DNA from 3 places in the Bacillus cereus group sp. BfR-BA-01316 genome. Region 3 is predicted to be linked to each of the others. Evidence: predicted binding sites of a transcription regulator. Region 3 holds the regulator's gene; each other region holds the start of a gene.

Region 1 (3,286 bases), on a different contig from region 3:
ACCAGAAATGAAGGTAAGTCACATTTTAGTGAAAGATGAAAAAACTGCGAAAGAAGTAAAAGAGAAAATAAATAATGGTGAAGATTTTACTGCTTTAGCGAAACAATATTCGGAAGATAGTGGTTCAAAGGAACAGGGCGGAGAAATAGCTGGTTTTGCCCCTGGTCAAACTGTGAAAGAATTTGAGGAAGCTGCATATAAATTAGATGCAGGACAAGTAAGTGAGCCAATAAAAACATCATATGGTTATCATATAATAAAAGTGACGGATAAAAAAGAATTGAAACCATTTGATGAAGTGAAAGATACGATTCGAAAAGATTTAGAACAACAAAGACTACAAGATACGACAGGTAAATGGAAACAACAAGTAATCAATGATCTATTGAAAGAAGCGGATATTAAAGTAACAGATAATGAATTTAAAGATACATTTAAATTCTTAGATGAGAAGTAAGGTTTAGAAGAAAAACAGAGATTTAGCATAGTGCTATATTTCTGTTTTTTAATTTTCAATAGAAAAGGGAACTCATATAGAGTTCCCTTTTCTCGTTAGTGTGTGAGTTATAAATAGATAGTAAGACAATACAATATTACATTTAAATATTAAGAATTACAATAGAAAATTTTGGTGTAAATAAAAAGGAATAAGCAATTACTTCGCAAAATGTTGAAATGATAATGTTGTAGTTAATTAATTTTGTTAAATATAAACTAAATATATTTTCTTAGAAATTGAATAGAGGACATAATTTAAAGAATGGTAGTAATTGTCGATATGTATGAAACTTATGAGGAATGAATTGTTTTACATCATAAGTTTCTAAAGCTTTGTGAGTTCGTTCATAATAAAAGTATATGCTTTTGTTGAAGGATGGTTAATGAGATGTAGCTGAAATTTGTATTCCAGAAAGAACGTTAGTTAGGATAGAAAAGTAAAATTAGAAATATAATTAGTTCAATAAAAGCGACTTCACATTAGGTGGAGTCGCTTTTATTGTTGCTGCACGTATTCTATGATGTGATAGGAAGTGCAAAGAAATTTGATTAATAAAAGGAAGTAATCAATGAGTATGAATAAATTTCATAGATTAAAGTTGCATTTTGTTTGAAAAATTTACATGTTGCACTTTCGAAAGAACGTTCGTTTGTGTATAATTAGAACAAATGTTCTTTTAGGGTGGAGATTTCTACAAATGCATAAATAGTTTTGAATTAGAAAGCTACGCTACATATAAATAAGAGATGGATAAAGTGTATTTAGAAGTAAAGTTTCTGTTTTTATGAATAGATAGATGTAGAAAATTGAGGAGTAAAGAAAATGAATTATGTAAAGATACAGGAAAAAGGAAGAGAGTGGGTTCCGTTTACAGTAATGTCGGAACAATTATTAAGTATGAGAAAAATTATTGGAGAAAAATTAAAAGTCCAAAGACCACTAATAACGAATGAAGCGAAAGAAAGTATTTCTGACAAATTGTTAACTTCATTATTTTCTGAAGAAGAGATGTTAGTGACATATTTTGAAGAAGGGTACATACTTACAAGTTATATGACAGTGGTTCATATAAATCCAATTCAGCAGAATGTGGTTTGTACAGATGCGTTTTATAAAACGTATGTATTTTCTATTTTGGATATAATTGATGTAACATGAAAGAAGCTGGATTTTGAAATTTAGCTTCTTTAATTTATCCAGCTATTTGCGGGCAATTAGATTTACACCTCAAAATTCGGCTGTGAGTCAGGCTACCTGTAAAAGCCTAATTTTTTTGAAGAGGTGAAGAACTAAATGAAAAAGCAGCTAGATGCAAGCTAGCTGCTTAGTCCCAGGGAAAGGGAGAAAAAGATTGGCACTCAAAAAATCGACGATAGCTGTGTATCAGCCTGAGTATAGTATAGACAAATTTTAAAATGTTATACAAAAATGATTACAGATCTGGTTAGGCCGTACCAACTTGGTTTTGATCTGCTAGATCAGAATCAAATGTATTAGTCGCGCTAACCCCACTAAAAGTGTTCACTACGAAACCAACGTTAGATGCGCCAGAGCCGTTATAAGCTTTCGTATTCTCTTTTGGAGAAACGTTGTAGAAATCACCTAAGTTAAAAGATCCGTTACTATTTTGTACAACTAAATTCCCAACAACTGAGGGCATAATTTTCACCTGCTTTATAAGTAATTGTTTGCATTACTATATGAAGGTACAGTCTAATTGGTTCATTTGACAAATATTCCGGAATAGAAAAATGTTTGAAGCTTTGTTTAATCAATCGAGCAAAAAGTATGTTAAAATTAACGAAGAGTTGAATTTTAAAAAGAACAAATTTGAATAATTAATATATACGGAATTAAAGGAAGCAAAATGTAATGGATAATGTTATAAAAACAGTGGATTTAACAGATGCAGAATCAAGTAAACTTGTTGCTTTTATTTATAGTAATGATGTTACATTGATCGAAAAAGCATTTTGTCCTAATGAAATAAAATTAAAGTTTAATGAAATAGCAATTTTATCGGCAATTAAAACAGCATATATTACGAAAGTATCTATAAGGAAAGAACTTGAAGCGATTTTTCACGATACAGGCGTTTTATTAGTAAAGCAAAATGTTGAAAGGAATAGTATTCAATCTATAACAATGCATTTTGAGCAATTTAAAAAGTTGCAAAATGAGATTGAGAATCTAAATAAAAGTATACTATAAGACTAGGTGGAAATTCTTTGATAGAGGTGGGCTCTGTTAAGTTGCAAAAGTGGATTGAAAAGTATTTGGATAAATCGAACCATAAACATAAATATACTTTCATTAAGGTGTAATCTATATTTATCGATGTGAGAAATGTAGGGAAGAGAAGATACAATTTAAAAATAATAACGATACAAACAAAAAGAGTAACTATGATAGTTACTCTTTTTGTTTGTAATATGTAATATCAAAAATACTTCTAAAGTATGAAATGAATTGATACTTAAGTGAGAAGTTGAATAAGAATAAAAAGAGTAATATTAATGGAAAGGAGGAGATGAAGTTGGAGCGAAACGACATTGGGAAACTTGTAATTATTACTGGAGTAACGCAAGGGTTAGGACGTGCAATGGTTGATAGGTTTCATGAATTGGGATGGAACATAGCAGGGTGTGGACGCTCAAAAAATAAAATTGAAGAGCTTAATAAATATTACGGTGCTTCACATGATTTTCAAATAATTGATGTTTCAAATCATCACCAAGTTAGTAAATGGGCAAGTCGTATTATTAATAGGTATAGGGCTCCCGATAT
Region 2 (3,286 bases), on a different contig from region 3:
TGTGCACCTGTATCTTCTTTCACACCGTGCAAGCGAGCAGGCATAACTTTCGTTTCATTTAAAACTAAGCAATCCCCCTCATGTAAGTAAGAAAGAATGTCCGTAAAATGTTTATGCTCAATATCTCCTGTTTCACGGTCTAACATCATCAATCTTGATGTTTCACGCTCTTCAAGCGGAATTTGTGCAATGAGCTCTTCTGGTAAATGAAAATCAAACAGATTAATATCCATAACTGTATCCACCTATTTCTTATTTGAATCGATTTATTATATACATAATAAAAGATAATGCAATACTTAACACAATACAGGTAATGATAGGAAAATAAAAGGTAACGTTTCCTTTTTTCACAAAAATATCGCCTGGAAGCCTTCCAATGAACTTCCAAGCTAATCCAACAACAATGAGTAAAATACCCGCTGTAATAAGCAGCTTTGGCATCTCCGTCATACTTTTGGCATCTCCATTCCGAAATGCTCATATGCGAGCGGTGTTACGATCCGGCCTCTTGGCGTTCTTTGTAAAAAGCCAATTTGTAATAAATACGGCTCATACACATCTTCAATCGTATGCGATTCTTCTCCAATCGTTGCTGAAACGGTTTCTAATCCAACTGGACCACCGCGGAACTTTTCAATAATACCAAGCAGTAATTTATGATCGATATGATCAAGTCCTAATTTATCTACTTGTAATAGTTCTAACGCCATTTGTGTAATTTCCATCGCAATCGTTCCGTCACTGCGAACTTGCGCGAAGTCACGTACACGTCGTAATAGACGATTCGCAATACGAGGTGTACCACGGGCACGTCTTGCAATTTCTAATGCAGCTAACGAATCTATTTCAACTTCAAACACTTCCGCTGTACGTTCTACAATCGCAGAAAGCTGATCTACTGTATAGTACTCTAATCGTGAAAGTACACCAAAACGGTCACGAAGTGGTGCTGATAATGCACCTGCACGCGTCGTTGCCCCAACTAGCGTAAATGGAGGTAAGTCTAGACGTACAGAGCGAGCTGACGGTCCTTTCCCAATAACGATATCAAGGCAAAAGTCTTCCATCGCTGGGTATAACACTTCTTCAATAGATCTATGCAAACGATGAATTTCATCAATAAATAATACATCCCCAGGCTGAAGTGCTGTTAATACAGCCGCTAAATCTCCTGGTCTTTCAATTGCGGGACCTGACGTTGTTCGAATGTTAACACCCATTTCATTGGCAATAATATTCGCAAGCGTCGTTTTACCAAGTCCAGGTGGTCCATATAAAAGTACGTGATCTAACGTTTCTTCACGCATTTTCGCCGCTTCAATAAACACTTCTAAATTATGTTTCGCTTTATCTTGGCCAATATACTGACGGAGCGTCTGTGGCCGTAATGAATACTCTAAATCCGCATCTTCGTATCCAGATTCCCCTGAAAGGAGACGTTCGTCCATTATACTCACCTCTTACCATTTAGTAACAGACTAAGTGCCTTTTTAATATACTGATCCGTTGTAAGTGATTCTTTTAATAATTCTGGTACAACGCGAGAAACTTCTCTCTCCGCGTAACCAAGTGCTCTTAGTGCTTCAAGCGCCTCATCAAGCTCAGTTGATGAACCTTTCTTCTGATCAAAACTTTCGACATCTGAGAATAGATCAACAAATGCATCTGGTACGACATCTGCCAGTTTTCCTTTTAAGTCTAAAATCATTTGGCGTGCCGTTTTCTTTCCGACACCTGGGAATTTCACTAAAAACTTCTCATCTTCATGTTCAATCGCTTGAACAACCTGTCCTGTTTGACCAGAAGCTAAAATTGCAAGAGCGCCTTTCGGTCCAATGCCCGATACACCTAACAATTTTGTAAATAATGAACGCTCTTCACGTGTTTTAAATCCGTAAAGTGCCATAATATCTTCTCTCACATAATGATATGTATAGACACGAATTTCTTGCTTACTTCTTTGAAATACATACGGATTTGGTGTGAAAATTTGATAACCAATTCCATTATGATCAATTACGACATATTCCGGTCCTACATACTCCACGTAACCTGTAACATATTCAAACAAAATACGATCTCTCCCTCTCAAATCATGTATTCCATTTTAACATATTTAACAAGAGAAAAGCGAGACTACCCCAACAAACGTTCCCTATTTGGAATTTCCGTTTTTTTCTATTGACATAAAGACAGAAAGAACATTACTATACAGAAGTCGATAATGATTATCAATACTAATTAAAGGGGTTACATCGGGATGAAACGCAAATTATCTATTTTATTTACTATCATGCTAGTTGTTCTTTCTATTGTTGGCTGTTCTTCTCAAAAAGAAGAATCAAAAACAAAAGAACAACCGAAAACGAAAGTTGTAAAACACGCTAAAGGGGAAGCAACAATTCCAGTTAATCCAAAGAGAATTGTTGACTTATCTGGATCAACAGAGGAATTATTAATCCTTGGACATAAACCTGTTGGCACAGCAAACACATATAAAGATAAAATCCAAAATCACTTAACAGACAAGCTAGACGGAGTAAAAGCAGTCGGCTGGTACTGGGCACCTAAAGTTGACCTAGAGGCTGTTACTGCTTTAAAACCAGACTTAATTATTTTAAACAATCGTCAATTGAAAATTTATGATCAACTAGAAAAAGTTGCACCGACAGTTGTTCTAGAAACAAATCTAGAAGACTGGCGCGGTAAGTTTAAAGAAGTAGGTAAACTATTTGACGAAGAAAAGAAAGCAGACAAATGGATTGCAGACTACGATAAAAAAGCAGATTCTTTATCTAAAAAAATTATAGAGAAAACAAAAGATGAGAACTTTATGTTCGTTGCAGTTACACCACAAAACTTCCGTGTATACGGTAGCTTCGGATACGGTGACATCATCTTTAACGACTTAAAACTTCCAGCAACAAAAGGTACAGATTTAAAACAAACGATGGCACAAGTATCACTAGAAGGGCTTGTTGCATTCCAGCCTGATCAAATGTTCATTGTAAACTTCGGCGGCGAAGCTGATAAAGCGTACGAAGACTATAAGAACAGCGCTGTTTGGAAAGATAATAAAGCAGTAAAAAACAATCACGTATATGAAGTATCAAACGAAGTCTTCAATACGAAAGCATTCAATCCAATCGGAAAAGACATGCTAATTGATGAAATCGCAAAACAAATTTTAGCTAAGAATAAATAAGAAAAAAAGCAGCTCACCCTGAGCTGCTTTTTTTCTTATTTTGCACTGCGTACTGCTTCATTTTTTCGATTGTCTTTA
Region 3 (3,286 bases):
GTAATTGCGAAAGATTTGCTTGCTTTGTATCACTTTGATGAGATGAAAAAGGATCCATCGACTTCAAATATAACAAGAGCTGTCATGGCAGCGGTTGGACTTAGTTTGTTTAATTTTATTATTGTGTTAGGCCCATTAATTGCAATTATAGCTTTTATATTTTCCTTTTGGGTCGGTGGTATTGCTAGTGTAGTGACACCATTTTTCGTTATTTTAAAAGTATTTATGGGTACTTTTATATGGTTGGATCTTTTCGTTAGTATAACGTTTGTTGGAGTAGGTTTATTGTTATGTATTGTAGCTTATTATAGTACGAAGTGGTTTAAAAGATTATGTGTACGCTATGTAGTATGGAACTTCAAAATGATAAAAGGGGAGTAGATGATGAAAAAAATATTATTAGTAGCTATCGCTTGTATCATTATTGGAGTAATAGGGATTTCACAAACATATAAAAAAGCAGTAGAAACTGTAGAGAAAGGAAATAAGGAAGAAGTTATTAAAAACGAAACGCTAAAAAATGTAGAAGTTAAGTTAGATGCTGGAGATATTGTTGTCCAAAAATCTCCTGATTCCTCTTTTTATGTAAAGCAAACAGGAGACGTAAGTAAACAGGAGATTCGTATTGCTGAAGATGGTGACACATTAAAAGTCATAGGGGAAATAGAAAAAGGTGTTTCATTTGATTTTTCATTTTACAATTTCGGATTTCAAACGCCTACATTGACTATATTAGTACCTGAACGTTCTTATCAAGAGATAAAAGTAAATTCATCCGCTGGACAAATAGAAATAAGTAATGTGAAAAGTGACCGCGTAAGTGTTGAAACACTCGCCGGAGAAGTGGATTTGAAACATGTAACAGCAAAGAGTGTAGAGGGTTCTACAAAAGCTGGTGAGGTGAATTTTAAAAAAGTAATAGGGAAAGTAACAGCAAAAACGGCTAGTGGGGATATAGATATTATTGATCATGATTCTAAATATGATTTAGAGGCAAGTTCAACTGCTGGAGATGTAGATATTACTTTATTGGAAAAACCACAAGATGCAGTTATAACTGGGCAAACCGCTGCTGGAGACGTGACAATTTTTAATGAAGAAAATAAAAATATAACGATTGGTAATGGTAGTAAAAAGATTAGCGGTAAAACTGCTGCTGGAGATGTTACTATTGAAACGCGTTAATAATTAATGAAATGAAGTCTTTTGAATGAACGGAAATCTATCAAAATATAAAAAGAAGATAATACCCTATATAAATAAGGGTATTATCTTCTTTTTATTATTTTTAATGTAAATCACGATATACACCAATTACTTTTCCGATAACTGACACTTGTTTTAAAATGATAGGTTCTAGTGAAGAGTTTTCCGGTTGTAGACGGAAATGATCTTTTTCTTTATAGAAACGTTTAACAGTTGCTTCGTTATCTTCTGTTAAAGCAACTACAATTTCACCGTTGTATGCAGACTGCTGTTGGCGAACAACAACTAAATCACCATCAAAGATACCAGCTTCAATCATGCTATCTCCAGAAATGCGTAACATAAACACTTGATCTGCTCCAGCAACGATACTAGCTGGAAGTGGGAAGTGATCTTCTACACTTTCGACTGCTGTAATCGGTAAACCGGCAGTAACTTTTCCGACGATTGGAACTTGAATAACAGATTGTGTTTCTGTTTCCATTCGGTTGCTACCTAAAATTTCAATTGCGCGTGGTTTTGTTGGATCGCGTCGAATATATCCTTTTTCTTCTAGTCGTGATAAATGTCCGTGCACTGTAGAACTAGAAGCGAGGCCGACTGCTTGACCGATTTCACGTACGGAAGGTGGATATCCTTTTTCTTGTACTTTTAGCTTAATAAAGTCGAGAATGTCTTGCTGGCGTTTCGTTAACTTTTCCATGTTTTCTAACACCTCGTTTTCTTTCATTTTTCTTATTATTAAGTATAACATGCGAAAAAACATTCTACAAACATAAGTTCGAACGAAAGGCGAATTTATGATACACTATAAGGAAAATATAGTGAGAAAGAAGGGTTCAAAATGAATGCAATTATTTATGCACGTGTGAGCACAACAAAAGAAGAACAGGAAACATCATTATTGCGTCAAAAAGATGAATTATTGCATTTAGCTGAGCGCTATCAAATGGATGTTACAAAGGTAATTGAGGAGCAGGCTAGCGGTTATACAATTGAACGTGATGGCATATTAGAAGTGCTAGATACAATTCGAGATGAACAAGTTGATGTACTACTTATACAAGATGAAACGCGTCTTGGTAGAGGAAATGCAAAGATCGCATTAATGCATTGTTTACATAAAGAGGGGATAAAAGTTTATACGCACACGCATAGTGGTGAATTACAGCTTTCAGATTCTGATTCGATGGTGCTAAATATAATTGGGATTGTTGAAGAGTATCAAAGAAAGATCCACAATTTAAAAATTAAACGTGGCATGCAAAGGGCGGTAGAGAAAGGATTTCGTCCAGAGAATAATTTGAAAAATCGTCATTTAAGTATAGGACGTGAGAAAAAAGAAGTGCCAATTGAGGAAATTGTACGTTTACGCCGGAATGAATTAACTTTTGAAGAAATTGCAGCAACACTTCGTGGTTTTGGTCATGATGTTTCAAAAGCAACTGTACATCGAAGGTATGTAGAATATACAAAGCAATTGCTTGATAAAGAGGACTAACTATTGTATGATAATAATCAGTTTTGAGTAGAAGGGGGATTCGAGATGCCAAGTCACGAACTCATTGAACGCATTAACTTCTTAGCGAAAAAAGCAAAAGCTGAAGGCTTAACTGAAGAAGAACAACGTGAGCGCCAATCGCTACGTGAACAATATTTAAAAGGATTTCGTCAAAATATGTTAAACGAATTAAAAGGAATTAAAGTCGTTAACGAAGAAGGAACGGATGTTACACCGGCGAAATTAAAAGCTTTAAAAAAGCAAGATAATGCAAAATTAAATTAAAAGATGGGCATAGCCCATCTTTTTTTGATATTAATAGACAGATTCGCTATTTAATAACTTTCCAGTTATGATTTATTGTTGCTTCTATCGTTTTATGCTTCAATATATAGTTAGTGATAAGTTCAGACATATCTATTGGTATGTCTTTTATAACGGGCTTATTTTGATACATAAGGAAGTTTCCGCCACCACTTGCGCGATAATTATTCATAACGACATCGTATTCTTGCTTCGTGTTGATAGGCAGTCCATCATATTCTAAAAAAGTAACTCTTTCGCCAATTGGTTTTGAAA

The links. The regulator LexA, encoded in region 3, represses DNA repair genes until DNA is damaged. The targets are predictions, from matches to a motif close to CGAACATATGTTCG.
Positions count from the first base shown of each region.
Region 1: the regulator LexA is predicted to act here: its motif matches at 1,134-1,147, upstream of MR071_RS13945 (YolD-like family protein).
Region 2: the regulator LexA is predicted to act here: its motif matches at 2,145-2,158, upstream of ruvA (Holliday junction DNA helicase RuvA).

Region 1 is NZ_JAKUGX010000016.1:41,536-44,821, forward strand. It holds gene MR071_RS13940 (peptidylprolyl isomerase PrsA) at 1-457, shown strand, start outside; gene MR071_RS13945 (YolD-like family protein) at 1,322-1,657, shown strand; gene gerPF (spore germination protein GerPF) at 1,944-2,159, opposite strand; gene MR071_RS13955 (hypothetical protein) at 2,372-2,710, shown strand; gene MR071_RS13960 (SDR family oxidoreductase) at 3,036-3,286, shown strand, end outside.
Region 2 is NZ_JAKUGX010000002.1:265,462-268,747, forward strand. It holds gene queA (tRNA preQ1(34) S-adenosylmethionine ribosyltransferase-isomerase QueA) at 1-233, opposite strand, end outside; gene MR071_RS03075 (DUF2905 domain-containing protein) at 253-453, opposite strand; gene ruvB (Holliday junction branch migration DNA helicase RuvB) at 450-1,451, opposite strand; gene ruvA (Holliday junction DNA helicase RuvA) at 1,457-2,074, opposite strand; gene MR071_RS03090 (iron-hydroxamate ABC transporter substrate-binding protein) at 2,264-3,208, shown strand; gene MR071_RS03095 (BofC C-terminal domain-containing protein) at 3,222-3,286, opposite strand, start outside.
Region 3 is NZ_JAKUGX010000034.1:37,329-40,614, forward strand. It holds gene MR071_RS21040 (DUF1700 domain-containing protein) at 1-381, shown strand, start outside; gene MR071_RS21045 (DUF4097 family beta strand repeat-containing protein) at 382-1,185, shown strand; gene lexA (transcriptional repressor LexA) at 1,289-1,909, opposite strand; gene MR071_RS21055 (YneB family resolvase-like protein) at 2,051-2,707, shown strand; gene MR071_RS21060 (DUF896 domain-containing protein) at 2,753-2,992, shown strand; gene MR071_RS21065 (bifunctional metallophosphatase/5'-nucleotidase) at 3,039-3,286, opposite strand, start outside.